3 regions of the Streptomyces sp. NPDC002889 genome follow, and region 3 is predicted to be linked to each of the others. Evidence: riboswitches for the same ligand, from Rfam matches in the RefSeq annotation. Region 3 holds a riboswitch; each other region holds the start of a gene.

Region 1 (4,869 bases), on a different contig from region 3:
CGTCGAGCACCTGCCCGACGAGGGGGTCCTGAAGGGTCGTATCCACGCCGCTGAGTCTACGAGCCGTGACGGACAGGGGCTCACGGGTCGGTCAGGTCCGCAGCGGTACTGAAGCCGAGCTGTGACAGCGGGTGTGGCTTTCCTCACGCTTGCCCCTGCCCCGCCGGGCATGGGGCCACCGGTGGGGAAACGGCCGCGGGCCGGCGCCCCGCCCGAGTCTCAGAACGCCGGCCGCTCCGGGTCCAGGACCGCGCGGCCCTCGTCGGGCGACGACGGATGGGCGAAGTGACGGCGCGGAATACGGCCCGCCCGCCGGGCCAGACGCCCCGCCTCCACCGCGTGCCGCATCGCCTCGGCCATCAGCACCGGCTCCTGCGCGCGTGTGACCGCCGAGGCGAGCATCACCGCCGCGCATCCCAGCTCCATCGCCAGCGCCGCGTCCGACGCCGTGCCCGCGCCCGCGTCGAGCACCACCGGGACCCGTGCCTGGTCGACGATCAGCTGGAAGTTGTGCGGATTGCGGATGCCGAGACCGGATCCGATCGGCGAGCCCAGCGGCATGATCGCCGCGCAGCCCACGTCCTCGAGCTTGCGGGCAAGCACCGGATCGTCGTTGGTGTACGGCAGCACCGTGAAGCCGTCGTCGACCAGGATCTCGGCCGCGTCCAGCAGCTCGATGGGATCGGGCAGCAGGGTGCGCTCGTCCGCGACCACCTCGAGCTTGATCCAGTCGGTGCCGAGGGCCTCCCTGGCGAGGCGCGCCGTGAGCACCGCCTCACCGGCGGTGAAACAGCCCGCCGTGTTCGGCAGTACCTGGATGCCGAGCCTGGTCAGGACGGACAGCACCGAGCCCTGGACGGCCGGGTCCAGGCGGCGCATCGCGACGGTGGTGAGCTCGGTGCCGCTCGCGACCAGGGAGCGTTCGAGCACGTCGAGGCTGGGCGCACCGCCCGTGCCCATGATCAGGCGTGAGGTGAAGGTGGTGCCGCCGATGGTGAGACGGTCGTCGGCCATGGCGGTCAGCCTCCCTGCACGGCGGTGAGGACCTCGACGCGGTCGCCGTCGCCGAGCCGGGTGCCGGCCCACCGGCTGCGCGGGACGACACTCTCGTTGACGGCGGCGGCGATGCCGGACGGGGCCGCCGTCAGCGTGGTGACCAGCGCCTCCAGGGTGGTGCCCGCGGCGAGCTCGCGTGTCTCGCCGTTGACGCGGATGTTCAGTACGCACCTGTTCATGCGACCTGCTCCTGGGGGACGGCGGAGAAGCGGAGGGGGGTGAAGGGGCGGGCCTCGTCGGGCAGTTCGCCGGTCGCCAGGACGGCGGAGAGCACATCGCCGGTCACGGGCGTGAGCAGCACCCCGTTGCGGTGGTGGCCGGTGGCCAGCAGCAGCCCGGGCAGCGCGGTGGGGCCCAGCAGCGGCGCGTTGTCGGGGGAACCGGGGCGCAGCCCGGCACGTGTCTCGGTGAGCGGCAGCTCGGTGATTCCCGGCACCAGTTCGTGCGCGTCGCGCAGCAGCTCGTACACCCCGCCCGCGGTGACCGTGATGTCCCAGCCGAGTTCCTCGCTGGTCGCGCCGACCACCAGCTCGCCGTTCTCGCGCGGCACCAGGTAGACGTGGCTGCCGCGCACGACGGCACGCACGGTGCGTGACAGGAACGGTGCGTACGGGCGGGGCACGGTCAGCCGCAGCACCTGGCCCTTCACCGGCCGCACCGGTGGCAGCACCTCGTCGGGTACGCCGTCGAGCCGGCCGCTCAGGCTGCCTCCGGCCAGTACCACCTGGCCCGCGGCACTCTCCCCGCCGTCGGCGAGCACCGCTCCCGTGGCCCTTCCGCCCGCCACGACGAGCCGCTGCGCCCAGGTGCGGCGCAGCTCCACTCCGGCCCGTTCGCAGGCCACGACCAGCGCGCCGGCCAGCCGCCGCGGGTCGACCTGGTGGTCGCCGTCGACCCGCAGGCCGCCGCGTACGCCGGGCGCGAGCATGGGCTCCAGACGGCGGCATTCACGGCCCGTCAGCCACTCCGACTCCAGGCCCGACCGGCGCTGCAGGGCGTGCAGTTCCCGCAGATGCGCGCGGTCGTCGGCGTCGAGCGCGACGGCGAGTGTGCCGCAGGCCCGGTAGCCGAGCCGCTCGCCGCTGGCGTCCTGGAGCTCGGCCACGAACGCGGGGTAGCGGCGGGCGGATTCGAGATTGAGGGCGAGCAGGGTCTGCTCTCCGTAGTGGAGTTCGGTGACGGCGGCGAGCATGCCGGCCGCGACCTGTGCGGCTCCGCCGCCGGGATCGGGATCCGCGACGGTCACGCGCAGCCCGCGCTGCGCCGCACGCCAGGCCGTGACCAGGCCGATGATTCCGCCCCCGATGACGAGGACGTCTGGTGAACGAGACATGGGCGTCCAGCCCCTCCCTTCGCCGGCATGACCCGGATCAGGTTCGTACGGTCGGAGGCCGGCCAGCCTCCCTCTCAGCCCGGTGCGTCCGGACTCCCGCGAGTGCCTTACGGTGGCCACCCTAACGCCACGTCCCAACGCGCAGTAAGGGAGCCGCAGCTGTGGCAAGGTCGCTCGACGGACTCGTGCTGGCACCCGTGGCGGGCCAGTCCCCGGGCCAGGTCGGCACCCGGACCCGGTTCACGTACCACGAGGAACAGGGCCGGATCTGGGCCGAGTACGAGGGCGGTGACGTGGTCCACGGGCGCCTGGTGGGTACCAGGGAGGGCGACCGGCTGGACTTCCGTTATGTGCAGCTGAAGACCGATGGCGGAACGTCGTCGGGGCACTGTGTCTCGACCGTCCTCGAGCTGGCGGACGGGCGGGTCCGGCTCGAGGAGTCGTGGGAGTGGGAGTCGCAGGAGGGCAGCGGGACGAGTGCTGTCGAGCAGGTCCCGCCGCGAGAACCTTCCTGACGAATCGTCAGGTACGTAAGGTTGCCGGGTGAGCGAACAGCAGCAGACAGCCCAGGGCGTACGGCGCGTGGTGGTCGTCGGCGCGGGCATGGCAGGCGTCCAGACCGCGGTGGCCCTGCGCGAGGCGGGCTTCACCGGCCCGGTCACCCTCATCGGCGCCGAACCCCACCAGCCCTACGACAGGCCCCCGCTCTCCAAGGCGGTCCTGCTCGGCACGGCCGAGGGCTCGGCCTTCGACATCGACTTCGAGGCGCTCGACGTCGAGCTGCTCCTCGGCGTGGAGGTGACCGGCGTACGCCCTGCGGCGCACGAACTGGACACGGCCGACGGGCCGGTTCCGTACGACGTCCTGGTGCTGGCCACGGGCGCGGTGCCGATCACTCTCCCCGGCACCGAGGGTGTGCCCGGGGTGCATCTGCTGCGCACCCTCGACGACGCGGCCCGGCTGCGTCCCGTCCTCGCCGAGCAGCACCGGATCGTGGTCGTGGGTGCCGGATGGATCGGCGCGGAGTTCGCGACCGCCGCCCATGAGGCAGGCTGCGAGGTCACCGTCCTCGAAGCGGCCGAGCGGCCGCTGGCCGGTGCGTTGCCCGCGGAGGTGGCCGCCCCGATGGCCGAGTGGTACGCCGGGTACGGCGTCGAACTGCTCACCGGCGCGCGCGTGGCCGCGGTCGAGCCGGGCTCGGTCGTGCTGAGCGACAAGCACCGTATTCCGGCCGGCGCGGTCGTCGTCGGTATCGGCGCCCGCCCGGCCACCGGCGTGCTCGCGGACTCGGGCATCGCACTCGGCCCGGACGGCGCGGTCGAGGCCGACCGGTTTCTGCGCACGTCCGTGCCCGATGTGTACGCCGTCGGGGACTGTGCCTCCTTCCCGTCCGGCCGCTACGGCGAGCGGCTGCTGGTGCACCACTGGGACAACGCGCTCCAGGGCCCCCGTACGGTCGCCGCCAACGTCATGGCCGACGCACTGGGCGGCGAGCCGGAGGTCTACGACCCGGTGCCGTACTTCTGGTCCGAGCAGTTCGGCCGCCTCGTGCAGTACGCGGGCCACCACGCCGCGGCCGACACGCTGCTGTGGCGCGGCGACCCGGTCCAGGACACCTGGTCGGTGCTGTGGCTGCGCGACGGTGCGCTGGTCGCGCTGCTCGCCGTCGGCAGGGCCCGGGATCTCGCGCAGGGACGCAAGCTCATCCAGTCCGGCGCGCGCCTCGATCCGGAGCGGGCCGCCGACCCGTCCGTACCTCTGAAGGCGGCAGCCGGATAGCGTCCGGGTACCGACTGTCCGTCGCGGATGGCAGGCTTGTCCCTGTGACCGAGATTGACGCAAAGATCGATGCCCTCGTCCCCGCCTGGCTCTACCTGCCGGACATCGCGGAAATGCTCGATGTCGAGGTGACGCGCGTGCGGCAGTTGGTCAAGGAGGGCCAGCTGATCGCCGTGCGCCGTGGTGAGAACCGGGCACTGCAGGTGCCGGCCGCCTTCATCGACGGCACGAAGGTCGTCAAGGGTCTGTCCGGGACCCTGACCCTGCTGAGGGACGACGGCTTCTCCGACGAAGAGATGCTGGAGTGGCTTTTCACTCCGGACCCGACCCTGCCGGGCACACCCGCCCAGGCACTCGGGGAGAATCGCGGCACGGAGGTGAAGCGCCGGGCCCAGGCGCTCGCCGTCTGATCCGATCCGCACACAACGGTGTGCGGACCGGCCGTTCCGGTCCGCACACCGCACATCCATGGGGGAACTGCTCATGTCCGCCGCACGCGCACTGCTGTCCGACGCCCGGCTGTATCTGTGCACGGACGCGCGCAAGCGCCAGGGCGACCTTCCCGCCTTCCTGGACGCGGTGCTGTCGAGCGGCGTGGACATCGTGCAGCTGCGCGACAAGGGCATGGAAGCGGGCGAGGAACTGGAGCACCTGCGGGTGTTCGCCGACGCCTGCCGCCGGCACGGCAAGCTCCTCGCGGT
Region 2 (4,869 bases), on a different contig from region 3:
GGCTGCGGGGCGATCTGGAGACAGCCCAGCAGCACGCTGCCGAAGCCCTGGCCCTCTCCCGCAGCATCGGTAACCGGCACGGCCAGGCCAACGCCCTGGACAGCCTGGCCGTCATCGTCCGGCTGCGGGGCGATCTGGAGACAGCCCAGCAGCACGCTGCCGAAGCCCTGGCCCTCTCCCGCAGCATCGGTAACCGGCACGGCCAGGCCAACGCCCTGGACAGCCTGGCCGACATCGTCCGGCTGCGGGGCGATCTGGAGACAGCCCAGCAGCACGCCGTCGAAGCCCTGGCTCTCTACCGCAGCATCGGTGCCCGGCACGGCCAGGCCAACGCCCTGCGGACGTTGGGCATCATCGTCCGGCTGCGGGGCGATCTGGAGACAGCCCAGCAGCACGCCACCGACGCCCAAGCCCTCTACCGCAGCATCGGTAGCCGGCTCGGCCAGGCCAACGCCCTGCACAGCCTGGCCGCAATCGCCCGGCAGCGGGACGATCTGGAGACAGCCCAGCAGCACGCCACCGACGCCCAAGCCCTCTACCGCAGCATCGGTGACCGGCACGGCCAGGCCAACGCCCTGGATGGCCTGGCCGACATCGTCCGGCTGCGGGGCGATCTGGAGACAGCCCAGCAGCACGCCGCCGATGCACTGGCTCTCTACCGCAGCATCGGTGCCCGGCACGGCCAGGCCGACGCCCTGGACAGCCTGGCCAACATCGCCCGGCTGCGGGGCGATGCAGATAGCGCGCGGAGGATGTTCGGCGAGGCAGCCGCGCTGTACGAGGAGATCGGAGCAGGTCCAGCGGCCGACTACTGCCGCAGGCGCCAGCGGGAACTATGAGCCGGCACCGCCACTCCTGATCGAACGGACCGCTCCAACACGGCCACCCCACAGCTGCTGTGGCCGATAGACCGTTGCGCGCCCGCTTGAGGCGCCTCTCACCATTCCGAAGTTGAAGTTTCGGGTCCGCAGCCAGGACATCGATCCCAGGGGCTCAGCACCTGCAGGACAGGCCAGGCCATCCCGACCGGGGTGGCTCGCCAGTCCGGCCACGCCATCCGGAGCCGCGTGTCTCCATGCCCCTCGGGCCGTCTGTGGGCCGTCGAACAGTGGCCCGGAGCGACCAACAACGACCACCGACAACCCTCCCGCTACTGGCCGCGAGGGCTTCGGAGCGGGCCTTCCAAGGCGCGGCAGGGGCCGCACAAGTTCCTGCGCAACAAGAGGCACAGTCGGGAGGGGTGCCGCTTCCCGGTTAAGCCAGGTCGTACGGCCGACCGCCCCGCCACTCCACCCATCGCGGATCGTCCAGTGCCTCCCACGCGTCCGCCAGGCCCGCTCGCCGCAGGAACTCGATCAGGTCGGCGTCACTGTGGGCGAGGCCCACTATCTGGCCGCGGACCGTCACCCGCCGGCCGCCGTTCACAGTCGCCCGGTGCACAACGATCGGTGTTGGGCCCATGCCCTCAGGCTGCGACGGTTCCCGGTTCACAGCACACCGAGGTCCGTGTCTGGCCGGCAGTACGGGCACGCCGTGATGCCGTCCTGTGTAAGCGCGCTAAGCGCCTGCTCACGGGTCAGCCGCTTCGTGGGGTTGCCGGCCATGCCGCAGTCGCTCGTGTGCACCGCGTCCGGGCTGGGTTTGCCACCTCCTCGTAGCATCGAAAGCTTCCACTCCGGCTCTCGCGGCGGCAGGGTGCGTGCCGCACGCTCAGCGGCTGCCTCCTGACGCTCGAGCTCTGCGATGGATTCGTCAGTGCGGCGCAGCTGCCACGCGAGCCACTGGCGGACGCTGCGGAGGCGCTCCAGGCGAGGAACTTGTTCGGACACATGTTCGAGTCTAGATCCCGGAAGCCCTGGTTCGGCAGAGAGACCACACGCGGGGGAGAGGTTCGCCATGCGTGGTCCACGGCTCCAGCGGTGTCGTTCGCGCTTCTCCTTGGCTTGCTGGCCAGCTAGAACGCACTCCGGGCTGGGCCGCCTGTGGGCCGTCCGAGGGTGCCTGGCAGTGACCACCAACGACTGTCAATGCCCACTCCGGGCGTCAAGGCCCGCAGGTCATGAGATTCCGTCTGCGACACTGATAAGACCATGCCGAAGCCCGGAGAACTCACTTTCGTCGCCCCCCGCGGAGCCAAGAAGCCCCCGCGGCACCTTGCCGACCTCACACCAGCCGAGCGCAAGGACGCCGTGGCCGCGATCGGCGAGAAGCCGTTCCGCGCCAAGCAGCTCTCGCAGCACTACTTCGCGCGATACGCCCATGACCCGGCCCAGTGGACCGACATCCCCGCCGCCGCGCGCGAGAAGCTCGCCAGCGAGCTGCTTCCCGACCTCATGGCCGTCGTACGGCACATCTCGTGCGACGCCGACACCACCCGCAAGACGCTGTGGCGACTGCACGACGGGACCCTCGTCGAGTCCGTGCTGATGCGCTATCCCGACCGGGTCACGATGTGCATCTCCTCCCAGGCGGGCTGCGGGATGAACTGCCCGTTCTGCGCGACGGGACAGGCGGGCCTCGACCGCAATCTGTCGACCGCCGAGATCGTGCACCAGATCGTCGACGGTATGCGCGCTCTGCGCGACGGAGAGGTGCCCGGCGGTCCGGCCAGGCTGTCCAACATCGTCTTCATGGGCATGGGCGAGCCGCTGGCCAACTACAAGCGGGTCGTCGGCGCCGTCCGCCGTCTCACCGACCCCGAGCCGGACGGCCTCGGCCTCTCCCAGCGCGGGATCACCGTCTCCACCGTCGGTCTGGTCCCGGCCATGCTGCGCTTCGCCGACGAGGGCTTCAAGTGCCGCCTCGCCGTCTCGTTGCACGCCCCCGACGACGAGCTGCGTGACACCCTGGTTCCGGTCAACACCCGCTGGAAGGTCCGCGAGGTCCTCGACGCCGCGTGGGAGTACGCGGACAAGTCCGGCCGCCGGATCTCCATCGAGTACGCGCTGATCCGCGACATCAACGATCAGGCGTGGCGCGGCGATCTGCTCGGCCGTCTGCTCAAGGGCAAGCGGGTCCATGTGAACCTGATTCCGCTCAACCCGACCCCGGGGTCGAAGTGGACGGCGTCGCGCCCCGAGGACGAGAAGGCGTTCGTCGAGGCCATCGCGGCCCATGGCGTGCCGGTCACCGTCCGGGACACCCGTGGCCAGGAGATCGACGGGGCGTGCGGACAGCTGGCGGCGTCCGAGCGCTGATCCGGGCGTCGGGAGGGCCCGTCGGCCATGGCTGATAGTGTGCCCGTGCATTCGCACAAATGAACAATGAACATTCCGACAGGGGAGCGCACACAGCGCTGAGAGTGCGGCACGCGGCCGCAGACCCTCGGACCTGATCCGGGTCATACCGGCGTAGGGAGTCAGCACCATCATGAACAGCCAGCTTCGCCGTGCCGTCGGCACCGCACTCGTCGGTGCCCTTGGCGTCGCCGGCCTCGCCGCCTGCGGCGGGGAGGCCAAGGACTCGTCGGACGCCGGCGAGGGCAAGTCCAAGACCGTGACGCTGGTCAGCCATGACTCGTTCGCGGCCTCGGAGGCCGTACTGAAGGAGTTCACCCAGCAGACCGGTTACACGGTCAAGGTGCTCAAGAGCGGGGACGCGGGGGCGGCCCTCAACAAGGAGATCCTCACCAAGGGCTCCCCGCAGGGCGACGTCTTCTTCGGCGTGGACAACACCCTCCTGTCGCGCGCGCTCGACAACGACCTGTTCACGCCGTACGAGGCCAAGGGCCTGGACCAGGTCGCGGGCGAGGTGCAGCTCGACAAGGACAAGCACCGCGTCACCCCCGTCGACACCGGCGACATCTGCGTGAACTACGACAAGAAGTACTTCGCCGACAAGAAGCTCGCGCCGCCGCGGACGTTCGACGACCTCGCCAAGCCGGCCTACAAGAACCTGCTCGTCGTCGAGAACGCGGCCACCTCGTCGCCCGGCCTCGGCTTCCTGCTCGGCTCGGTCGCCACGTACGGAGAGGACGGCTGGCAGAGCTACTGGAAGAAGCTCGAGAGCAACGGGGTCAAGGTCGTCGACGGCTGGGAGCAGGCGTACAACGAGGAGTTCTCCGGATCCGCCGGCGGCAAGAAGGCCAAGGCGGAGCGCCCGCTCGTCGTCTCGTACGCCTCCAGCCCGCCGGTCGAGGTGCTCTACGCCGACCCGAAGCCTGCCGAGGCACCGACCGGGGTGGCGACCGGCACCTGCTTCCGCCAGATCGAGTTCGCCGGTCTGCTGAAGGGTGCGAAGAACGAGGCGGGCGGCAAGGCCCTGCTGGACTTCCTGGTCAGCAAGCGGTTCCAGGAGGACATGCCGCTCAACATGTTCGTGAACCCGGTGGTCAAGGACGCGAAGCTGCCCGCCCTGTTCACCGAGCACGGAGTGGTCGTCGACAAGCCGGCGACCGTCGCCCCCGACACGATCGCCAAGAACCGTGAGCAGTGGGTCCAGTCGTGGTCCTCGCTCGTCCTGAAGTAAGCGGAACCGTACGCGGGAACGCGGCGCGGCTGGCTCTGCTGGCCGGGCCCGTCGCGTTCTTCGCACTCTTCTTCGCCTACCCCGTCGCCGCGATCGTCGGACGCGGGCTGAAGGCCGACGGGGTATGGCAGTTCGGGCGGATCGGCGAGGTACTCGGCCGCCCCGAACTGCTGCGCGTGCTGTGGTTCACCACCTGGCAGGCGTTCGCCTCCACCGCGCTCACCCTGCTGATCGCACTGCCCGGCGCCTATGTCTTCGCCCGTCTCGACTTCCCCGGCAAGCGGGTGCTGCGGGCCGTGGTCACGGTTCCGTTCGTGTTGCCGACGGTCGTCGTCGGTACGGCGTTCCTGGCGCTGCTCGGACGCGGCGGGCTGCTCGACGAACTCTGGGGCGTACGCCTCG
Region 3 (4,869 bases):
CCGCTTGGCGATCGAGTTGAGCTCCCCCAGCGTCCGCAGTTCCGCGAACTGCGCCTCGTCGTTGGCATCCGCGATAGAACCGGGGCGCAGACCGTCACCGAGGGAGTAGGTCACGTCGTACGAGGCGAGGATCTCGCAGAGCTCCTCGAAGTTCTCGTACAGGAACGACTCCTTGTGGTGCGCCAGACACCAGGCCGCCATGATTGAGCCGCCGCGGGAGACGATCCCTGTCTTGCGGCGCGCGGTCAGCGGGACGTACCGCAGCAGCACGCCCGCGTGGACCGTCATGTAGTCGACGCCCTGCTCCGCCTGCTCGATGACAGTGTCCTTGTAGATCTCCCAGGACAGCTCCTCGGCCTTGCCGTCGACCTTCTCGAGGGCCTGGTAGAGCGGCACCGTGCCGATCGGGACGGGGGAGTTGCGCAGCACCCACTCGCGCGTGGTGTGGATGTTGCGGCCGGTGGACAGGTCCATCACCGTGTCGGCGCCCCAACGCGTCGCCCAGGTCATCTTCTCGACCTCCTCCTCGATGGAGGAGGTGACCGCGGAGTTGCCGATGTTGGCGTTGACCTTCACCAGGAACCGCTTGCCGATGATCATCGGCTCGATCTCCGGATGGTTCACATTCGCCGGGAGGACGGCCCGGCCTGCCGCGATCTCCTCACGCACCACCTCGGGCGAGACGTTCTCGCGGATGGCGACGTACTCCATCTCCGGCGTGATCTCGCCCCGGCGCGCATACGCGAGCTGCGTCACCGCCTGCCCGTCGCGGCCCCTGCGCGGCTGACGCGGACGGCCCGGGAAGACCGCGTCGAGATTGCGCAGCCCTCCGCGCGGCGAAGTGTGCTTGATCCCGTCGTCCTCGGGGCGGACCGGGCGGCCCGCGTACTCCTCGGTGTCACCGCGGCCGATGATCCAGTTCTCCCGCACCGGCGACAGCCCACGGCGGACATCGGTCTCCACGGCGGGATCGGTGTACGGACCGGACGTGTCGTACAGCGTCACGTCCTTGCCATTGGTGAGGTGCACTGTGCGCACCGGCACCAGGAGATCGGGGCGCGAGCCCTCGACGTATCCCTTGTGCCAGCCGATGGACTTCCCGGCCTCGTCGATCTGCGTCAAGGCAGGCGTGCGTGCGTCCGATACGGTCATGAGACCTACTCCCTACGCCGGCATTACCCGGTAACAGGTTCGGCGGTCGGCGCAGCTTCGTCAGCGCCCTCTCAGCCCGGTGCTCCGAGCTCCCGCGTGTGCAAAGGTCCCACCACGCTAGCGTCACATCTGGCGTGCTGAACAGTGGGCCCCTCTCGTTCTTGCGATGATCGGCCCGTGACCTCATCGCCGCACACCCCCGAGCCGCAGGGCCACGCCCCTGGCCATACGCACAGTCACGGGCCCGCAGCGCCCGTCTCGCAGCATCTTCGCAAGGTCATCGCCGCGGTACTGATCCCGTTCGCCACAGCGGTGTTCGTCGGCCTCGTCGTGCTGTGGCCGGGCGGAGTGCCGGGTCATGAGCGCACCGGTGTGGGCTTCGACCGGCAGACCGAGCAGGGCAAGGTGGTCAAGGTCGAGCAGGTCGACTGCAAGGACGTGAACGTCGGCCAGGTTCCACCCACCGGCGACACCTCGACGCCCGAGGGACGCAAGGCTGTGGAGGCGCAGCAGGGCAGTTGCGGCAAGGCCACCGTCGAGGTCACCAGCGGCAAGGACAAGGGCCGTACCTTCACCGAGATCGTCCAGCCGGACGCGCCGCGGCAACTGCACGAGGGCCAGGGAGTGGTGGTGGCCTACGCACCCGATGCGCCGCCAGATCTCCAGTACTCGGTGACCGACGTCGACCGTGGGCTGCCGATGATGGTGCTGGCCGGGATCTTCGCCCTGGCAGTGGTGCTGGTGGGGCGGATGCGGGGCGTGATGGCACTGATCTCGCTCGTCATCTCGTTCGCCGTGCTGACCCTGTTCATCCTGCCCGCGATCCTCCAGGGGTCCAATCCGCTGATCGTCGCGGTCGTCGGGGCCAGCGCCATCATGCTGATCGCGCTCTACATGTGCCACGGGCTGACCGCACGCACCTCGGTCGCGGTGATCGGCACGCTCATCTCACTGCTGCTGATCGGGCTGCTCGGATCGCTGTTCATCGACTGGGCGTTCCTGAGCGGGAACACGGACGACTACACGGGCCTGATCCATGGCCTGTATCCGGACATCGACATGAGCGGTCTGCTGCTCGCCGGCATCATCATCGGCTCGCTCGGTGTGCTCGACGATGTGACGGTCACCCAGACGTCTGCGGTCTGGGAACTCCATCAGGCCGATCCGGCCATGGGCTCGCGCGCTCTCTACCGGGCGGGCATCCGCATCGGCCGCGACCACATCGCGTCCGTCGTCAACACGCTCGTACTCGCCTATGCGGGCGCGGCGTTGCCCTTGCTGCTGCTCTTCTCGATCGCAGAGTCCAGCGTGGGCACCGTGGCCAACAGCGAGGTGGTCGCGCAGGAAATCGTGCGGACCCTGGTGGGGTCGATCGGTCTGGTCGCCTCCGTCCCCGTGACCACGGCGCTCGCGGCGCTGGTGGTTTCCGCCGACCGGCCCGCAGCCGCGGCAGCGCAGACCGGATCGCCCGCTGCGCTGGGCGGATCGCCGGGACACGGCGGCCGGGGCCGGCGGCGCAAGAAGTAACCGCGGGCGGTCATGAGTACGGCTCGGGTCAGCCGGCGCTCTCCTCGGCAAGGATGCGCCCGAGCTCCGCCTCCAGACTGTCCTCGAAGTCGCTGAGCGTGCGCTCCCGGCCGAGGGGAACCAGCTTGTCCGTACGGTCCAGGAACGCCACGAGCGGTGCCGCGCCCGCCCGGAACAGCGCCGAGTCGCTCCCGACCCGGAGCCGGATCCTGACGTCGGACAGGCCCTCGGGCTCGGCCGGCGCGATGTGCACATCGCCGTCCCCGCTGGGCCGGTTGATCCCGTCGAGCAGCAATTCACGCCCGAATGCCCAGGTCACCGGCGCATCACCGGGCAGGTGGAACGTCATCCGCACCGCATAGGGGTCCCCCATCTCGTAGTTGAGCTCCACCGGGATCCGGAAGGAGAGCTCCTCGGAGACAAGGAAACTCATCAAGACCTCGGCCTGGACCGACTCGCGCATCACATACCTCGCAGGTGATGAAGCTGAATGAACCGTGCTGACAAAGCAGGAAAACGGCCAGGAACGATCCCCGTTGGCCCTCTTGACGCAAGCGTGGTGGAAGCGCTAGCAGATCACAAGGAGTGATTTTTCAGATACTGATAGAGAACGCGAGTGACCCCAGAAGTCCACCGACGCCATGGCGTAGTTGTTCCACCGCGGGGAGCAGCCGTTCCTCCTGGTGGAGGGGCAGCGAAATGGCCACGGTGGCCGCGGCCGAACCGGCCGTGACGGGAATGGCCGCACACACCGTGCCGATCGCGTACTCCTGACGCTCGACCACTACCTCCGGGCGCCCGACGCAGGAGAGCCGTTCCAGCAGCGTGCGCCGGTCGCGCACGGAGTGCGGAGTCACGGGCTGCACGGGATGACGGTCCAGATGATCACGGCGGGCCCGCTCGTCGAGCTGGCTCAGCAGGCACTGCCCCAGCGCATGCGCATGACCGGTCTCCCGGAAGTCGGCCCACTCCGTCACGGCGGGGGCATGGGGGGTGTCGGCGACCGCGACGAGTTCGATCTCGTCCTCGCGGTAGACCGCGCAGTAGACCGGAACGCCGATCGTGTCCCGCCAGTGCGCCAGCAAGTCCTCGAGGGTGGTGCGACGATTCTGCACCGTGCCGCCGATGGCCAGCCGACCGACCGCCGCGCCGAGGGCGAACAGGCCCTTCTCCCGGCGCAGATAGTCCTCATGGGTCAGGGTGCGCAGCAGATGATAGGCGGTGGGCAGCGGAATCCCGGCCGCGCGGGCGAGCTGCTTCGCGGGGGCTCCGTCCGGATGGGCGCCCGCCGCCTCCAGCAGTCTCAGCGCCCGCTGCACCGAGCCGATCAGGGTAGGAGCGGCGTTCGTAGACCCGGCCACAGGTCACCCCCAGGCGTGGTGACGGGCATCCCGCCCGCCCGCGGGGGCCGCCCCCGCGCGGCCGCCGCACACTCGGGCACCGAGCCGGAATTCAGTCTCAGCAACTCTGAAAGTGCTGGTCAGACGGCTGTCGTCCGGGGAATTGCCCCAGGGGCGGCGAAGATTTGCCACTCTAATGGCAGCATCGGCCCAAGGGCGGGGTTCGACGGGAGCGTTCCCCCGGCCGGGCTAACAGTCGTACAGGCTGCTTCCGGTCGCCCTACCAGTCGCTGCGCGAGCCGGTGGAGGCCATGAACTTCCGTACGACGAACACGAGTCCACCGACAAGGGCGACGAAGACCAACACCTTGAAGAGCAGTCCGATCACAAAGGTGACGACGCTCGCAATGAGCCCACCGAACACCACAAGGGCGATGACGGGCACGGCAACCCACTTCACCCACCACGGCATCCCCGTGAACATCTCCCGCACAGCCATCGTCCTACCTCGTTTCTCTGAGCCTCTTCGCGTATCTGCCATCGATGCTAGGCGCGAGACAGGGGCATCCGGGGGCCCGCGAGCCCTTGATCTCCCCTGACCGAACCCCTAGGGATCGGTCAGGGTCGCCCTCAGCTCTCGGGGGGAGAAAAGACCACCATCACCCGCAGATCCTCGCTGATGTGGTGGAACTTGTGCGGCACTCCCGCGGGCACGTACACGACACTGCCACGCCCCACCTGCGTGGTTTCCATGCCCACGGTGATGGAGGCCCGGCCGCTGACGACGAAGTAGACCTCGTCCTGGTTGTGGGGCAGCTGAGGGTCGGTCTCGCCCGCGTCGAGCGCGTAC

The links. A riboswitch is a leader RNA that binds a small molecule or an ion and turns the genes downstream of it on or off. The one in region 3 is predicted to bind thiamine pyrophosphate.
Region 1: linked by a shared signal. The riboswitch ahead of thiO (glycine oxidase ThiO) and the one ahead of thiC (phosphomethylpyrimidine synthase ThiC) in region 3 are both predicted to bind thiamine pyrophosphate.
Region 2: linked by a shared signal. The riboswitch ahead of ACFYWI_RS02365 (thiamine ABC transporter substrate binding subunit) and the one ahead of thiC (phosphomethylpyrimidine synthase ThiC) in region 3 are both predicted to bind thiamine pyrophosphate.

Annotation. Positions count from the first base shown of each region.
Region 1 is NZ_JBIAPT010000003.1:339,712-344,580, reverse strand. Features, by position in the region: gene pknB (Stk1 family PASTA domain-containing Ser/Thr kinase) at 1-46, opposite strand, end outside; gene ACFYWI_RS06555 (thiazole synthase) at 220-1,014, opposite strand; gene thiS (sulfur carrier protein ThiS) at 1,020-1,235, opposite strand; gene thiO (glycine oxidase ThiO) at 1,232-2,389, opposite strand; TPP riboswitch at 2,387-2,499, opposite strand; gene ACFYWI_RS06540 (hypothetical protein) at 2,551-2,904, shown strand; gene ACFYWI_RS06535 (NAD(P)/FAD-dependent oxidoreductase) at 2,933-4,168, shown strand; gene ACFYWI_RS06530 (Rv2175c family DNA-binding protein) at 4,213-4,578, shown strand; gene thiE (thiamine phosphate synthase) at 4,652-4,869, shown strand, end outside.
Region 2 is NZ_JBIAPT010000001.1:517,748-522,616, forward strand. Features, by position in the region: gene ACFYWI_RS02345 (tetratricopeptide repeat protein) at 1-839, shown strand, start outside; gene ACFYWI_RS02350 (hypothetical protein) at 1,255-1,461, opposite strand; gene ACFYWI_RS02355 (DUF6233 domain-containing protein) at 1,488-1,898, opposite strand; gene rlmN (23S rRNA (adenine(2503)-C(2))-methyltransferase RlmN) at 2,091-3,197, shown strand; TPP riboswitch at 3,268-3,374, shown strand; gene ACFYWI_RS02365 (thiamine ABC transporter substrate binding subunit) at 3,370-4,467, shown strand; gene ACFYWI_RS02370 (ABC transporter permease) at 4,506-4,869, shown strand, end outside.
Region 3 is NZ_JBIAPT010000008.1:52,115-56,983, forward strand. Features, by position in the region: gene thiC (phosphomethylpyrimidine synthase ThiC) at 1-1,152, opposite strand, end outside; TPP riboswitch at 1,145-1,258, opposite strand; gene ACFYWI_RS13665 (YibE/F family protein) at 1,330-2,679, shown strand; gene ACFYWI_RS13670 (SsgA family sporulation/cell division regulator) at 2,708-3,142, opposite strand; gene ACFYWI_RS13675 (IclR family transcriptional regulator) at 3,273-4,040, opposite strand; gene ACFYWI_RS13680 (DUF5326 family protein) at 4,300-4,512, opposite strand; gene ACFYWI_RS13685 (cupin domain-containing protein) at 4,650-4,869, opposite strand, start outside.